2 regions of the Shewanella sp. 10B genome follow, and region 2 is predicted to be linked to the other one. Evidence: predicted binding sites of a transcription regulator. Region 2 holds the regulator's gene; the other holds the start of a gene.
The links. The regulator sigma-54, encoded in region 2, starts transcription at its own class of promoters, with help from an activator protein. The targets are predictions, from matches to a motif close to GTTGGCACGNNNNTNGNNT.
Positions count from the first base shown of each region.

Region 1: the regulator sigma-54 is predicted to act here: its motif matches at 4,137-4,155, upstream of M0415_RS07800 (YggN family protein).

Region 1 covers NZ_JAMDJO010000002.1:80,516-89,508, forward strand. Annotated here, with positions in the region: gene M0415_RS07790 (DUF885 domain-containing protein) at 1-1,277, shown strand, start outside; gene M0415_RS07795 (LysR family transcriptional regulator) at 1,899-2,840, opposite strand; gene M0415_RS07800 (YggN family protein) at 3,259-4,080, opposite strand; gene glsB (glutaminase B) at 4,259-5,173, opposite strand; gene M0415_RS07810 (YggL family protein) at 5,173-5,499, opposite strand; gene trmB (tRNA (guanosine(46)-N7)-methyltransferase TrmB) at 5,545-6,261, opposite strand; gene mutY (A/G-specific adenine glycosylase) at 6,441-7,559, shown strand; gene M0415_RS07825 (oxidative damage protection protein) at 7,569-7,847, shown strand; gene M0415_RS07830 (YceI family protein) at 7,933-8,508, opposite strand; gene M0415_RS07835 (cytochrome b) at 8,513-8,993, opposite strand, start outside.
Region 2 covers NZ_JAMDJO010000002.1:726,052-735,044, forward strand. Annotated here, with positions in the region: gene M0415_RS10775 (KpsF/GutQ family sugar-phosphate isomerase) at 1-390, shown strand, start outside; gene kdsC (3-deoxy-manno-octulosonate-8-phosphatase KdsC) at 390-941, shown strand; gene lptC (LPS export ABC transporter periplasmic protein LptC) at 938-1,498, shown strand; gene lptA (lipopolysaccharide transport periplasmic protein LptA) at 1,485-2,036, shown strand; gene lptB (LPS export ABC transporter ATP-binding protein) at 2,033-2,764, shown strand; gene M0415_RS10800 (RNA polymerase factor sigma-54) at 2,870-4,345, shown strand; gene hpf (ribosome hibernation promoting factor) at 4,374-4,661, shown strand; gene ptsN (PTS IIA-like nitrogen regulatory protein PtsN) at 4,664-5,107, shown strand; gene rapZ (RNase adapter RapZ) at 5,104-5,958, shown strand; gene M0415_RS10820 (HPr family phosphocarrier protein) at 5,945-6,220, shown strand; gene mgtE (magnesium transporter) at 6,419-7,783, shown strand; gene M0415_RS10830 (molybdate ABC transporter substrate-binding protein) at 7,852-8,679, opposite strand; gene M0415_RS10835 (YiaD family glycine zipper/OmpA-like lipoprotein) at 8,918-8,993, opposite strand, start outside.

The DNA of each region.
Region 1 (8,993 bases), 650 kb from region 2:
CTGATAAAGGCATTATTACCCCTAAATTTGTGTTTGGTTACGTGATTTCTGACAGCCAAAACATCATTAAAGGCGCCCCCTTCGATAAAGGCGAAGACAGTGCCTTGTTGGCGGATTTTCGCAAAAAAGTGAGCGCACTCAGCATCACTGAAGCAGAAAAAGCCCAGCTTATTGCCGATGCAGAAAAAGCGCTAGTGTCCCAAGTTGAGCCCGCATACAAGACGCTTATCGCCTATATCAAAACCTTAGAAGCCAAGGCCGATACCCGCGATGGGGTTTGGAAACTCCCCGACGGCGAGGCGTTTTATAACAATGCCCTTGCGCGCACCACGACTACCCACATGACGGCGGATGAAATCCATCAACTTGGTCTTGCCGAAGTGGAGCGCATCCATAATGAAATGCGCGCCATTATGAAAAAGGTGAATTTTAACGGCACCTTGCAAGAGTTCTTTGCCTTTATGCGCGATGATCCGCAGTTCTATTATCCAAATACCGCCGAAGGCAAAGCGGCATATTTAGCCGATGCAACCAAGCTTATCGATAATATGCGCTCACGCTTGGATGAAGTCTTTAAGGTCAAGCCTAAGGCGGCCATGATAGTCAAACAGGTTGAAGCCTTTAGGGAGAAATCTGCGGGTAAAGCCTTTTATGAACAACCGGCGCCCGATGGCTCTCGCCCTGGCAGCTACTATGCCAACCTCTACGATATGAAAGCCATGCCCAAATACCAGATGGAAGCACTGGCTTACCATGAAGGGATCCCTGGCCACCATATGCAAATCGCTATCTCACAGGAGCTAAAGGATATTCCTAAGTTCCGTAAGTTTGGTGGCTATACCGCTTATATCGAAGGTTGGGGGCTCTACAGTGAGTCTTTCCCGAAGGAGATGGGCTTATATGCTGACCCTTACTCCGATTTTGGTCGACTGGCGATGGAGTTATGGCGAGCTTGTCGTTTAGTGGTCGATACCGGGATCCACGCCAAAAAATGGACCCGCGAACAAGGGATAGCTTATTACGTCGATAATACCCCTAACGCAAAATCCGATGCGAAGAAAATGGTCGAACGTCATATCGTTATGCCATCGCAAGCTACTGCCTATAAAGTTGGGATGATTAAGTTACTCGAACTGAGACACAAGGCGGAAAAACAACTGGGTGATAAGTTTGATATCCGGGATTTCCATACTTTAGTCTTGGCAAATGGCGCGCTGCCTTTAGATGTACTGGAAGAGCAAGTCGATCAATGGATTGCTAGTGTTAACAAAGCCTAAGCTTGAAACCGTGGGAGGCTAACGCTAGCCTCCCTTGAACGCCTTGCCAATAAAATAGTTAAATCGCAGCCAATAAAAAAGCCACTATTAAGTGGCTTTTTTATTGGATTTATTACCGGCTAGGTCATAAAACCCTATCTCACTGTGGGTCACTATATTTGATGTATTAAGCATGCACTTAACACTCGGTGTGACTTTAGGGTACAGAGAGACAAAACTCGTTCCCGCACTCAACCATCAGAAAAAAATTACCTCAGCCTAATGAGCTGAGGTAAACCAAAAACTAGGATGATGGTTTAAAAGCCAACATTGTTTTAGTTCGCAAACTTCTGCTGGCTGTGATCCGAAACTGCATTGCTGCCAACCTGTACGCTAATACCAAAAGGGGTCATTTCCAGTATAAGTGTAGGACTCAGGTCATTCCGAATCATCTGGCAACCATTGTATTCATTTAAGAACAGACTTCAATACACCTACTAAAAAGCTGTTTTAGATAACCCTAAAAAACCAAACTAAAATACAAGCCAGTCACGACTCAGCTGATTGATTTTAAATGAATTTTAAAACCATCAAACTCCCTAAAAATGCATTAAACGCATTTTAAGAACAATGTTTCCAAAATTACTGACGTTCACTGAAGAGTTCTGCATAGGGAATGTCCCAATAAGGCGGGTTACCAATGTGATCTTTAATAAACTCAATGAAAGCACTCACCTTAGGCGCTAAGTGTTTACGGCGTGGGTAAACGGCCTGTAGCGGTAAATGATGAGTCAGTTGCCAATCCCTCAGCAGCGGCACTAAGGTGCCCTTAGCGATTTCATCTTCCATCAAGTAACTGGCCAGATATACAACCCCTAAGCCACTGATCGCAGCTGATTTTAATGCTGGAGCGTTATCCACTCTAAAGTTACCAGAGACACCTATCTCACAGTAATCATCGCCCTTTTTAAACTGCCACATGCTGTGCTCATGCCACTCACCTTGATAGACCAAGCAGTTATGGTCGACCAATTGTTCAGGGCGCGACGGTTCACCATGTTTCGCAATGTAATCAGGGGAGGCAACGAGGAGGAACTGACACTTCATCAAAGGACGCGCCACCATACCGAGAGGAAGCTGCTCAGACATAGTCAACAATAGGTCTAAACCTTCGCTGACCACATCGACCTTATGATCTAATAAGCTGACTTGCAGCTCGAGCTCAGGGTGTTTGGCCATAAATGATGGCAGTGCGGGAATGATATGCATAGCGCCAAAGGACTGGGAAATCCCCACCTTTAATACGCCGCGGGTGGCATCGTTTAAGTTATGCACGCTAGCAATGGCCTGTTCGGCATCGCGGAGCAACTCTTCACCTTGCAGATATAACAAATGTCCAGCTTCAGTCAGACTTAAGCTTCGAGTGGTACGCTGGATCAGTTGAACACCGAGTCTATGCTCGAGATCGGCGACCTGCGTACTGACCTTAGATTTAGAGATCCCAAGCCTTCTTGCGGCGGCACTAAAACTACCAGCTCTGGCCACATGAGTAAAAATCGCAATAGGTTCTAACAGTTCTAACATGGAAAGTCGCCTTAAGCAGTTTCGACAGTGATATTAACTTTCGGAATAGCATAGGAATGCAGCACAAATGCCTCAAAGCATCCCTCAATGCCTTAATATCTCACAGCAATTGGGTTAGTTGTAGAGATTTAGCCCGAAAAAGTCCGCTAAAGTAGAGTGTTCTATCTGACTGAATTGCCAGCTTTTCATTATATTTTAAGAGTATACCAAACATTAGTCTTTAGAATGTAATATTCCATAGTAAATAGCTGCAAGCAATCAGATTAATATCAATCGGCTTGGCTAAAATGAATCAAGAAAAAGCCCCAGATACTTAACGTACTGGGGCTTTATCATTTATATCACGGCATTGATAGTGTCAGTTAGGTCGGCTTTACCTGGTTCAAACCCATTTAGACCTTAACTACCCTTGCAAGCACTATTCACGTAATTCACGGTGCGTGTTTTGCGTCAACACATAGGGTGCTAACTCTGGCACTTCTTTACGCAGTTGATTTTCAAGCACGAGCAGATTTTCAAAACGGTCACATAAACGGTCGGCTTTCGCTTCAATCCCCTTAGACTGGGACTCAATTTGCTGCTCAATATCATCGCCTAATCTGTCCATTTTTTGTGAGAATGCGTCCATCTTGGCTTCGAAGGATTCACCGTCGCCCGCAAGAATTTGACCGCCGATATTCATCATCAGAGTGCCAATGGAGTTTTGTACGATTTGCTCCATTTCCCGTTCAAATTCATCGTTAAAGGTGTTTTGCATCGACTCTTCGGTCGCGCCAAGGTAAAAACTATCGCCCTGTTTGTAGGCTACGGTATCGACACGCTTCTGCACGCCCGCCATCATCTCATCAAACTTTGCGCCTGCGGCATCACCCATCAGTGGCGTTAATGCCATACTCACAGCTTGAGAGGCCAGTGCAACCGCTTCATTCACTAATTCAATGACTTCAGGAACCTGAGTCGACACCTCATCGGCATATTGGCTCACCAGTTTCTTCTGTTTGTCGGTTAAGGTTACCTGCTTGCCTTCAACGTATAACTTGTCGACCTCGATGCGATACTTCTCGGCGCCCTTCTCGCTCATCACTAATTTTTTAGGCTCGACTCTCACATCATAATTAAGGGAAACCTCACAGCGCTCATCAATTTGTGGCTCAGTTTTCGCTTGTGCTGATTGCAAGCCAGAAGCGCCTAAAATAACGCCCGATAATGCCACTCCAGTTAATAGCGTATTTATCTTCATTGTTGTTCATCCTTTAATCTGAGGGATTCGACTAAGCTAACATGCTAAAAGACGAATAGCAGAAGACATGCCAACTTTATAACAACATGATTAGTAAGGAGTTATAAAAATTAGCACCGATAGCAGATTAGTGAATTTCACTAATAGTTAGCCTAACAGTGCTAATAAAAGAGTTAAATCAGAAGATTGAACGTCCGAGACGCTGGCTAAGATGCTCAAGCATAGCCGTCCCCGCGAGGGAGTTACCTTGATTGTCTAATTCGGGAGACCAAACGCAGACCGAGAGTTCTCCAGGGATCACCGCAATAATGCCGCCACCGACACCGCTTTTACCCGGCATACCAACACGATAGGCAAACTCACCGGCACCGTCGTACAAGCCAGAGGTTGCTAACAGGGCATTTAACTGCCGCGTCTGTACCTGCGAAATAAGCTCAGTGCCGTCTAAGGTTTTACCGCGGTTGGCTAAATACAACATCGCCCGTGAGAGGTCGGCGCAATTCATTTTTAAGGCGCAATAATGAAAATAAGTGCGCAGCACTGTATCGACATCGCCTTGAAAATTGCCGAAGGATTTCATTAGATAAGCGATGGCCGCATTACGTGCACTGTGCTGATATTCAGAATCCGCGACTTGCTTATCGAAACAGACTTTATCGTTTTGGCTCAGCGCCCTGACCAATTCCAACATCCGATGCTTAGGTGCCCCTAAACGGCTCTGTAATAAGTCGGCGATGACTAACGCGCCAGCATTAATAAAGGGATTGCGAGGTTTTCCCCGCTCGAGTTCAACTTGGACTAATGAATTGAAGGAGTGTCCCGAGGGTTCTTTGCCGACGCGGCTCCAAATTTCGGTTTCTTCATATAAAGTTAGCGCTAAGGTTAAGCTGAAAACTTTAGAAATACTTTGAATTGAAAATGGCTCAAGGTAATCGCCCGCGCCTATGGTTTCACCGTCGATTGTGGTCACGGCGATGCCCAATTTACCAGCATCAACATTGGCGAGCGCAGGGATATAATTAGCAACCTTTCCTTGGCCGAGCAAGGGTCGAACTTTGTCGACCACTTCCTCTAATAACGCCTGTTCTGGCATTAACTCCACCAGATATCGTACAGATCGCTAACTTCGAGTTGAGTCACTTTTTGACCCGCCCAGAATGCCTTCACTGCAGCAACATCTTCCTCGGTGCACTTACCGATAGTTTGGGTAGCAATAATACCTTCCCACTCGATATGACCACCGCCGTGGAAACCTAACTTACGGGCTTCAATGACTTCATCGATAAACTTATCGACTGTTGCATCAATATCGGCTTCAGAGACAGATGCATCGAAGGTCCAAGTAATGTCAAAACCTAACTCTTGGAATTCATCAACGCGCATTTTCTTACGTAAACGACGGCTACGATTCTTTGCCATAGTGATTTTCCCCGTTGTGTTAAAAAATAAAATCAATAAAAGATGTTAAGCGATACGCTCAAACATCAGATCCCACACGCCATGGCCGAGGCGATGACCGCGAGCTTCAAATTTAGTCAGTGGACGATGATCTGGGCGCGGCACCACGGTACCATCGGCGGATTGGTTTTTGTAACCATTGGCCGCATTCATGACTTCCAGCATATGCTCGCTGTAGTTTTCCCAGTCGGTTGCCATATGGAACACGCCGCCAATTTTCAGTTTACGACGGATAAGCTCAGCAAACTCCGCCTGCACGATGCGACGCTTGTGGTGGCGCTTTTTATGCCAAGGATCGGGGAAGAACAATTGCACCCGCGCAAGGCTGCCATCGGCGATTGCATGTTCTAATACTTCCATTGCATCATGGTGATACACGCGAAGGTTAGTCACGCCAGCGGCGGCTGCGTCACTTAAGCATGAACCAACGCCAGGCTTATGGACTTCAATACCGATAAAGTTCTGCTCAGGAGCTTCTTGTGCCATTTGTACTAAAGAAGCGCCCATACCGAAACCAATTTCCAGTACGGTATCGGCTTCGCGACCAAAGACTTCGGTCAGGTTTAATGGTGTAGGGGTGTAATCTAAGCCCATTGTTGGCCACTGAGTCTCAATGGCTTGCGCTTGACCTTTAGTCAAACGACCTTCTCTTAGGACAAAGCTTCTGATCTTACGCAGATACTTGCCTTCTTCATTAAATTCAGCGGTAGTGACTTCGCTCATTTTTGCCTCGTCTCGTGGACAACACCATCTAAAAAGAAGGGCATTATCCAAAGTTCAACTTACAGTGCAAGCACTAATGGAGGCGAAGTATAACAAGATTATCCTAGAGAGCGAATCTAGGCCGATTTTTCGATGGAGTGTTACTTGTTTGCCAACCAATCTCCCGCTACACTGCGCCGATGAAATCTACAGCCTCCTTTGCTACACGTATCGTTAATTGGTACGACAACCACGGTCGTAAAACCCTCCCTTGGCAGCAAGATAAAACCCCATATCGCGTATGGGTTTCAGAGATTATGCTGCAACAAACTCAAGTGGCGACTGTTATCCCCTATTACCAGCGTTTTATGGCACGTTTCCCCGATGTGTTAGCCCTCGCTAACGCGCCGGATGATGAAGTACTGCATCATTGGACTGGCCTTGGTTATTACGCCAGAGCTCGCAATCTGCATAAAGCCGCTAAGATGGTTCGCGATTTGTATCAGGGGCAATTTCCAACAGACTTTGAACAAGTGTTAGCGCTGCCAGGTATTGGTCGCTCGACAGCAGGTGCTGTGTTATCCCTATCACTTGGGCAACATCATCCGATCCTCGATGGTAATGTTAAGCGCGTATTAGCAAGACATGGCGCGATTGCGGGCTGGCCCGGTCAAAAACCTGTGGAAGAACAACTCTGGCAATTAACCGAGCAGTTAACGCCTGAGCAGGATATTCAAAAATATAACCAAGCCATGATGGATATTGGTGCCAGTATTTGTACTCGCAGCAAACCCAATTGTGCCGCTTGCCCTGTAGCTGTCGATTGCAAGGCCCAACTTATGGGCAGGCAGACCGATTTTCCGGGTAAAAAACCGAAGAAAACTATCCCAGAGAAAGCCGCTTGGATGTTGGTTTTACTTAAAGATAACCAAGTCTTCTTGGCTAAGCGCCCGCCTGCTGGCATTTGGGGTGGACTATGGTGCTTCCCCGAGTTTAGTACTCAAGCCGCACTCAATGCAGAGCTTGAAGCCCAAGGTTATCACGCCGCGCAACTCGAACCATTAATCGGTTTTAGACATACCTTTAGCCATTTCCATTTAGATATTCAGCCCATGCTACTGAATTTAGATAGCCAGGCGAATGGCTACAACAAGCAAATCTCGGGTATGCAGAGCGTGGGCGCAGTCATGGAACAAAACCAGTCTCTCTGGTATAACATCAATCAACCTTCCAAAGTGGGACTCGCCGCCGCAACCGAGCGCGTGTTAGCCAATTTGGGATCACTCGTAGCTAATGCTAGCAACCTCGACAGTCAGTAAGGAATAATCATGGCGCGTACAGTCAATTGCGTATATTTAAACAAAGAAGCCGACGGCCTAGACTTTCAACTGTATCCAGGTGATTTAGGTAAACGCATTTTTGATAACATCAGTAAAGAAGCTTGGGGCCTATGGCAGAAAAAGCAGACCATGCTGATTAACGAAAAGAAACTCAACATGATGAATGTTGATGATCGTAAGTTTTTAGAAGAACAAATGACCTCTTTCCTCTTTGAAGGAAAAGACGTTGAAATTGAAGGCTTTGTGCCTGAAAAGGGTCAGGAATAAGCCTAAGCGCCTATCTATAGAAAGCAAAAAAGCGCCCATGGGCGCTTTTTTATTCGCTGATAAATGCAGCTCAGTAACCTTAAGGTTACTTGCGCACACCTTCTACCACTAAATCTAACTCAACATTGGCAGACGCTGGGCCTAAGTCCATCTTGATACCGTAATCTTTCATCGCAAACGTGGTCGTACCGGTAAAGCCTGCACGGTATCCGCCCCAAGGATCTTGACCTTCACCCACAGCATGCGCTTGGATTGCCAACGGTTTAGTCACACCGTTTAGCGTGAAGTTACCTGTGATAACCATATCACCATTGCCTTTATCTTCAACCGAGGTAGAAACGAAAGTCGCTTCAGCAAATTTAGCCGTATTTAAAAAGTCAGCACTACGGATGTGTTTATCACGCTCAGCATGGTTAGAGTCCACGCTTAAGGTGTTCACTTTAACATTCACTTTAGCTGCCGTTGGATTTTTAGCGTCGTAGCTGAAATCACCGCTGAAATCATTAAAACGACCTACGACATAGCTATAACCTAAGTGGCTTACTTTAAAGGTAATAGAGGCATGAGCGCCTTCGCGGTCAATCACATAATCGGCAGCTGATGCAGCCATAGGAGCCAGTAAAGACCCACCAATCAAAGCAGCTAATAGTTGTTTTTTCATTATATTATCCTCGGTTAAATTTAATCATCTTGAGTAGTGTTGAATCTTTATCGATAAAATGGTGCTTTAACGCCCCTAACGCATGCAGTAAAACCAGAGCAATCAAGCTGTAGGCGGCGTATTGGTGAATATCCCCCGCGATATCAGCCTGATTTTCAATCAGCGGCGTTAGGCCGGGTAACTCAAACCAGTCAAACACCATAATTCCACGACCCTCTGCCGTCGAAATCAAAATACCAGCGGCCATAATCACCAGTAATAAGAGGTAAATCGCGCCATGGGCAATGTGGGCGCTAATCTTTTCCCATGTCTGGTGATTTTGCTCAGGAGCAGGCTTTGGATTAACCAAACGCCAAACTAAACGAAACAGCGTTACCACCAGCAGCAAAATCCCAACGCTTTTATGCCAATGTGGCGCCGTTTTGTACCATGCACTGTAGTAGGTCAATTCCACCATCCACACACCGACAGCAAAGAGTCCAATC
Region 2 (8,993 bases):
AAGCTGCTGCTTAAAGTCAGCAACGTGATGCACAGCGGCGATGACTTACCTTTGGTTAAACACGATATCTGCATCACCGATGCCCTGTATGAGATCTCCAAGAAAGGCCTTGGCATGACCGCGGTTATCGATGAGCAAAACAAACTCGTGGGTATCTTTACCGACGGCGACCTGCGCCGCGTTATCGATGCCCAAGTCAACCTGCGCACCACGCCTATCGCCGATGTGATGACGCGAAACTGTGTCACAATTACTGAAAACGTCTTAGCGGCGCAGGCGCTGCAAGTGATGGATTCCAAAAATATCAACGGCCTGATAGTGATAGATAAAGAACATCATCCTGTCGGAGCCCTCAATATGCTCGATATGGTTAAAGCGGGAGTGATTTAATGCCACAGCAAGGTTTTTACGGCCCCATCAGCGACGATGTTTGGCAAAGGGCACAAAAAATTAAACTGCTGATCTGCGATGTGGACGGAGTGTTTTCCGACGGCCGCATTTATTTGAGTAACTCAGGGGAAGAGCTCAAAGCCTTCCACACCCGCGATGGTTATGGTGTGCGCTCGTTACTAACCAGTGGTTTTAATCTGGCGGTGATCACTGGCCGTCAGTCTAAAATTGTCGAAAACCGCATGACGGCGCTGGGTGTGACGCATATTTATCAGGGCGTGGATAATAAATTCGTGCCCTATGAAGAGCTGCTGTCGCTCTACAATGTCACCCCAGAAGAAGTCGCCTATATCGGTGATGATATTGTCGACTTGCCGGTGATGAATGTGGTCGGCCTTGCCGTCTGCGTTGCCGATGGTCATCCCTATGTCCGTCAACACGCCCATTTTGTGACTCACTTAAATGGTGGGCATGGCGCACTCAGGGAACTCACGGATCTGCTCTTACTGAGCCAAAATAAGTTCACTTCCGCCCATGGGATGAGCATATGAGTCGTGTGACCCTCGCCATTATCGCCTTTTTTGGTACTGCGCTGGCGCTATATTGGCAAGTGCAGCAAAAACGCGGTGGCGATACGGATGACAGCTTGAACGTCAGCGACAGGCCCGATTACATTATCGAAGATCTGCGCAGCATTGAGTTTAATGAGCAAGGGCAAGTTAACAGTCGCGTCACGGCAAAGCACATGGAACACTATGAGCTGAAAAACCAAACCGACTTTACTCAGCCCGTCTATCTTGTCTATCCCGACCAAGGTAAAGCAAAATGGCAGATCCGAGCCGACCAAGGTCGACTCAATAAAGATACCGGCAAGGTTGTATTAGAAAATAATGTTATTATCGATGCCATCAGCCCTGGTGAACCCATACAGACATTGTCCACCAGTTTTTTAGAACTCGATCTCAACACTATGATAATGACCTCTGACCGCATCATTTACGTCACAGGGAAAGATTTTAATATTCAAGGGCAAGGCCTTTATGCCGACCTTAACGCGCAGGAAGTGCAATTGACCAGTCAGGTAGTAGGAACCTATGAAGCAAAATAACATATTACTTGCCGGCCTAATGCTAATCACCAGCATGAGTGCCTTCGCCAAGGTCGGTGACTTACAGCAAGAAGTGAAAATTAAAGCCGTCAGCCAAACTGCGGACATTAAAAATAACCAGATCATTTTCTTCGGTCCGGTTGAAGTCACTCAAGGCTCGATTAAAATCCATGCGGATCAACTACGTGCATTTTCTGCCGAAGGGGAAAACAGCAAGATTTTAGTGGCAACGGGCAACCCTGCGACCTACAGCCAAATTCTCGACGATGGACGCCCAGCGTCGGCGAGCGCCAAAGAAATTCGCTATGAAATGGCGACCCGCACCCTGACCTTAACAGGCTCAGCGACCCTAGACCAAGCGGGTAGCCAAGTGACGGGTAACCTCATCCGTTACGATATTATTCAGCAGAAACTGATCGCTGAGAGCACGGGTAGCGGTGATGATCGCGTAATCACCATTATTCAACCTGACAACTATCAGGAAGAACTCAAGAATCAGCCTGCGGACAAACCTGTGAAAAAACAGGATTCTAAATGACCCAAATCACCTTAAAAGCACAGAATCTCGCTAAGAGTTATAAGAGTCGTCAGGTTGTGAAAGATGTCAGCCTGACGGTGAAAACGGGTCAAGTCGTCGGCCTACTCGGCCCAAACGGTGCGGGTAAAACCACCACCTTTTACATGGTCGTGGGCTTAGTCAAAAGCGATAAAGGCCATATCTTTATCGACGATGATGATTTAACCGCCGATCCTATGCACCTGCGCGCTCGCAAAGGCATTGGTTACCTGCCACAGGAAGCCAGTATCTTTCGCAAGCTGACAGTGCACGACAATATCATGGCGGTACTGCAAACCCGTAAAGAGCTCAATCGCGATCAACGCGAAGAAGAGCTGGAACATCTGCTCGAAGAGTTCCATATCACCCATATTCGCGATAGCCAAGGCATGTCGTTATCGGGCGGTGAGCGTCGCCGCGTCGAAATTGCCCGCGCCTTAGCGGCCAATCCTAAGTTTATTCTGCTCGATGAACCCTTCGCCGGTGTCGACCCGATTTCGGTTATCGATATCAAGAAAATCATCGAACAACTCAAGAGCCGAGGCCTTGGGGTATTGATCACAGACCACAATGTGCGCGAGACTTTAGACGTCTGTGAACATGCCTACATTGTCAGTCACGGAAACCTGATTGCCGAAGGAACTCCCGCAGAGATCTTAGACAATCAGCAAGTTAGGGCTGTGTACTTAGGTGAACAATTCAGGCTATAGTTACTTAAACAGAGCCAATTAGCCTTGAATTTTGGCTTATCTGCGCCATCAATATGATAACAAGCGGCCTAAATTCAAAATAATAACGTAGGGATCAGCGGTAACATGAAAGCGTCACTCCAGCTCAAACTGGGTCAACAGTTAACCATGACGCCACAACTTCAACAGGCCATTCGTCTGTTGCAATTGTCGTCATTAGAACTGCAGCAAGAGATCCAGCAAGCCTTAGACTCTAATCCCCTTCTCGAGCTGGAAGAGGAGCAATTCGACGCGCCTACCGAACGTAAGCAAGATATCGCCGATACCGACTTTAGCGAAACGACAGCCCAGCCACAGGAACAAGACAATTCCACCGTGGACATTGCCGAGTCGTTGACCAAAGAATCCCTGCCCGAAGAACTACCCATGGACACCACTTGGGATGAAGTCTTTACCGCATCGCCAAACTCAGGTTCTGGCGCCAGCCGTGAAGATGACATGCCCTTCCAAGGGGAAACCAGTGAAGGCCTGTACGAACATTTAGAATGGCAGAAAAACCTCACGCCCTTCTCTGAAACCGATTTAGCTATTGCCACCGCGATTATTGATGCCATCGACGATCAAGGTTATCTGACTCAAAGTACTGAAGATATCCTCGAGGCCATGGGCAATCCTGAGATCGAGCTGGATGAAGTCGAAGCCGTACTCAAGCGCATTCAACACTTCGATCCCGTCGGTGTCGCCGCAAGGGATTTAAGCGAATGTCTGCTTATCCAACTCTCCCATTTTTCGCCGGATACCCCACACCTCGAAAACGCCCGTATGTTGATCAAAGATCATTTAGATCTGATCGCTGCCCGCGACTTTAGGTTGTTGATGCGTAAAACCAAGCTTAAGGAAGATGATCTGCGCGAGAGCATTGCCCTCATCCAAACCTTAAACCCTCGCCCCGGTTTGCTCATCACCCCTGTCGATGAAGAATATGTCATCCCCGATGTGTCGGTGTCGAAGAAAAATGGTCGCTGGGTGGTCGAGTTAAATCCAGACTGCATGCCAAAAATCAATGTTAATCAGCAATATGCAGCCATGGCGCGCAGCACCAAAAGCCAAGCCGATAGCCAATTTATCCGCGGGCATCTGCAAGAAGCCAAGTGGTTTATCAAAAGCCTTGAAAGCCGTAACGAAACACTGCTCAAGGTGGCAAACTGCATAGTGCAATATCAACAGGGTTTCTTCGAATACGGTGAAGAAGCCATGAAACCTATGGTCCTAAACGATATCGCCGAGGCGGTAGAGATGCATGAGTCCACCATTTCACGGGTGACCACACAAAAATACATGCATACCCCAAAGGGACTTTTTGAACTAAAATATTTCTTCTCAAGCCACGTCGGGACTGATGATGGCGGTGAGTGCTCATCCACGGCAATCAGAGCCTTCATTAAGAAACTGGTTGCAGCGGAAAACCAGAAAAAACCATTAAGCGACAGCAAGATGGCGCAACTTCTGGCAGAACAGGGAATTAACGTTGCGCGCAGAACCATTGCGAAGTACCGAGAGGCGATGCTTATTCCCCCTTCCAATCAGCGTAAAAGTTTATAGCCTAAAGTGGAAATCGGAGGACGTTTATATGCAAATAAACCTGAGTGGACACCATATCGAGATTACTGAATCGTTACGGGCTTATGTTGAGGAAAAGTTTTCAAAACTTGAACGTCATTTCGAACAGATCAATAATGTGCACGTTGTGCTCAATGTTGAGAAAATGCAACAAATTGCCGAAGCGAGAATCAACCTCACCGGTGGTGAAGTCTTCGCGACTTCAGAGCATGCAGATATGTATGCTGCCATAGACGTCCTGATCGACAAGCTTGATCGTCAGGTTATTAAACACAAAGAGAAGTTAACAAAACACTAGCAATGGAACTTCGTACCATACTGCGGCCGGAATGCACGACCTGCGCCACTCCGGGCAGTAAGAAAAAGGTACTGGAACTTATCAGCGACTTAGCCGCTGCCCAGTACCCCACCCTCTCATCTCAAGAGATCTTCGAAAGCCTAGTGGCGCGCGAAAAGATGGGGAGCACAGGTATAGGTAACGGCATCGCCATTCCACATGGTCGATTAACCGATATAACACAACCCATAGCCATATTGGTGAAATGTGAGGAGCCGATAGCCTTTGATGCTATCGATAAACAACCTGTCGACATTTTATTTGCGCTGCTAGTGCCTGCTGACCAATGTCAACAGCACTTAAGCACTTTGTCCTGCATGGCTGAAAAGCTCAGCGACAAGCAAATATTGAAGCAATTGCGCAAGACGCATGATGAAACGGAACTCTATCAGGTAATCACTGGATGAAACTGGTCATAGTGTCAGGGCGCTCAGGCTCAGGCAAATCGGTCGCACTAAGAGTGCTTGAAGATCTCGGCTACTATTGTGTCGATAATCTTCCTTTGCCGCTGATTGGCAGCTTACTCGAACAGCTCAAGGGCAGTAACGATCTCGTCGCCATCAGTGTTGACGTGCGTAACCTGCCGGAGCAAGACAAGGTACTCGTCAAACAGCTCGCCAGCCTGCCAGAGGGCACTGAACTTACCAGCTTCTTCTTAAACTCCAGCGATAAAGTACTGTTAAAGCGCTACAGCGAGACGCGGCGCTTACATCCCTTATCTAAGAGCCGAGTATCACTGCAAGAAGCCATTAAGCTTGAAGGCAAGTTGCTCGAGCCCCTGTCACAGCAGATGGATCACTACATAGATACCTCGAATCTGAATATCTATGAACTCAGCGACCAAGTACGGCAAATCCTGCTTGGCAGTGTCGATAAGGAACTGGTGATCAACTTCGAGTCTTTCGGTTTTAAGCATGGTATGCCAACCGAAGCCGACTTTATGTTTGATGTGCGCTTTTTACCCAACCCCCACTGGGAACCCGAGTTGCGCCCCCTCACAGGTTTAGATGAACCTGTGGCAGAGTTTTTAAATCGCCAGCCCTTGGTCAATAAGTTTATTTGGCAGATTGAGAACCTACTCGAAACCTGGTTACCCCACCTCGAGCGTAATAACCGCAGTTATCTGACCATTGCCATTGGCTGCACAGGCGGACAACACCGCTCTGTTTATATCGCCGAGCAACTGGCTAAACGCTTTAGTAACGGTAAACATCAAGTCAATGCACGCCATCGGGAACTGACAAATGCCAAAGCTTGAACGCCAGGTCACCATCTGCAATAAACTCGGCTTACATGCCCGCGCAGCAACTAAACTCGTGGTGTTGGCCTCAGAGTTTGATGCCAGCATTACGCTGATCCAAGGTGAAAAACAGGCCTCTGCCGCCAGTGTTTTAGGGTTACTTATGCTAGAAACCGGCATGGGTAAAACCATTACCCTGATTGCCGAAGGCCCAGATGCCGAGCCCGCGCTCAATGCCATTTGCGCGCTTATCGACGCTAAGTTCGACGAAGCCTGTTAATCGTATCGATATCTCTTCTCGATGATTCCTGCCGTTATTCAGCACCCCGTTTGGTTTTGATTTCAGCACCTTATACCAGTAAAACACATTTGTGACTCGACGCCCTCCCGTGCGCTCAATTACAATATACTGCTGCGCTTTGGCTTAAGCCCTCAACAGCCAAACGTCCCTATCCACCGTCGCCATCTTGGAGGAAACATGCCTGTAGAAGCCTCAGACAGCTTACAAGTCGAACAACGTCTCGACCAACTGAGCCATGCCCTCAATAGCGGTATGTTTGTGCATGTCAGGCAAATGCTGCAAAACATGGCGGCGTCGGATATCGCATTGATTTTAGAGTCCTCGCCCCCTAAAGCGCGGCAAGTGCTGTGGCAACTTATCGATCAAGACCAGCTCGGGGATATTCTCGATGAACTCAGTGAAGAGTTAAAAGATCCACTGATCCGCGCCATGAGCCCTGAGCGGGTAGCCAAGGCGACCGCCAGTATGGATACGGACGATCTCGCTTATATCCTGCGAAGCTTGCCAGATACGGTCTATAAGCAAGTATTACAGTCTATGAGCCTGCAAAACCGCCAGCGGGTCGAGCAAGCGCTCTCCTACCCCGATGAAACCGCGGGCAGCCTAATGAACACAGATACTGTGACCTTAAGGCCCGATGTGAATATCGATGTGGTGCTGCGTTATTTGCGCCAACGGGGCAACCTGCCCGACACCACTGACACCTTATACGTGGTGGATAAGCACGATCGCGTACTCGGCGGCGTCAAACTTGCGGATCTGCTCACCTGCGATCCCAATACTCATATCAGCAGCATTATCGATACCGATATCGAGAGCATTCCCGTGGGCATGTCCGACAGCGAAGTAGCACAGCTGTTCGAGCGCCATGACTGGGTGTCCGCCCCCGTGGTCGATAGTGAGGGCAAGTTACTCGGGCGTATCACCATCGATGACGTGGTGGATGTTATCCGTGAAGACGCCGAGCACTCCATGATGGGGATGGCGGGGATGGACGATGATGAAGATACCTTCGCCCCTGTAGTGAAAAGCACTTTCCGACGCTCGCTCTGGTTGACGATTAACCTGTTTGCCGCCCTGCTGGCAGCCTCTGTCAGCAATATGTTTGAAGGCACAATCGAACAATTCGCCACGATTGCGATTTTAATGACGATTGTCCCTAGCATGGGCGGAGTCGCGGGCAATCAAACCTTAGCACTGGTGATCCGTGGGATTGCCTTGGGTCATATTGGCCAGAGTAACGCCCGCTGGCTGATTGGCAAAGAACTCGCCATTGGCTTTTTGAACGGCCTCATGTGGTCGATTTTGGTGTTTATCGCGGTATTAGTTTGGAAAGACGATATGGCGCTTGCCAGCCTGATTGGCGGCGCAATGCTTATCAATATGACTGTCGCAGGACTGGCTGGCGCCAGTATTCCGCTGATCTTAAAGCGCTTAAAAGTGGATCCTGCGTTAGCGGGCGGCATGGTGCTCACCACAGTCACCGATGTGATTGGCCTGTTTGCCTTCTTAGGATTAGCGACCCTGTATTTAATGCACTAGTACTCAACCTGCTAAAACGAACAACAAAAATGGCGCCATAGGGCGCCATTTTAATAAGTCAATTAGCACTATTTTTTAGGCGGCTGAAAACCATAGCCCGTTAAAATCGCTTGCCCCTCAGGAGACAAAATAAACTCGGCTAAAGGCGCAGCTGCATTATTGGCATCCTTTAACACCAATAAGCCATAGTCGGCACCGACCGCTAGCTCAGGCGGTAAATCGACAATCTTGAGGCTTGGCACTTCTTTTTGTGCCAGCACCGCATTGGTGCAATAGGTTAAGAACACGTCCGCCTGCTTATTTTCCATCACCCAAGCATAGGGATTACGATCTTTCGGCGGTTTAGCACTTTCAGGCCCACCCGTTAGCTGCAAGGCTTTGGTTTCTAATGTGGTTTTTGCATTGGCTTTTAAGGCCTCGGCTTTCGCAAACACGGCCCAAGCATAATCCCCCGCGGGATCGGCTTTTGGCGTTGATGTGCCGACTTTAGTTTGCGGCGCGAGCATGGTATCTAATAAATTCGCACTGGTGAGTGGCACATCCGCCAGGGCAATGGCGCAGAGCTGGTTACGGGCAAACATTTGCACCTGTTGACCCACTCCCGCATCGACTAAGGCCTGCGGGTGTTTCATATTCGCCGAGGCGAAGATATCGACTCGCTCACCCTCTTGGATCCGCTTGAGTAATAAGCCCGAAGGCGCATACTGCGCTGCCACCTTAGCATCTGATTTCGCCTGATAAGCAGCAATAATATCGTTCATCGCCGCCTTTAAACTGCCTGCGGCCCTGAGTTCAATTGGTGCAGTTGCCTCAGAGCTCATTGTTGCGCCTTGTGCCATTCCCGCCATCAATGTCGCCCCTAAACTGATTGCGAACACTAAACTTTGTTTTGCCATGCTGTACTCTCCATTCACACAGAAATGTCCTAGTGCATACATGACGGCAAAACCTTTAGCGGATCAAGTATTACCTCTGCCGGATAAATGCAAATCGGGACGATTGTGGCCAAGATCACTTAAGTCTTTTAGGTGACGGGACAAATTGTCCACTAAGGAAAATTGTTGCCTAATGCAAAGAATCAGCGAGTGCTGATAGTAAAAAGTCGCCCGTAGGCGACTCTTATTTTATAGAAAATTATTGCCCCGTTGGGGTTAACACAATTTCCACTCGACGGTTTTGGGCGCGACCTGCGGCATTCGCATTCGATGCG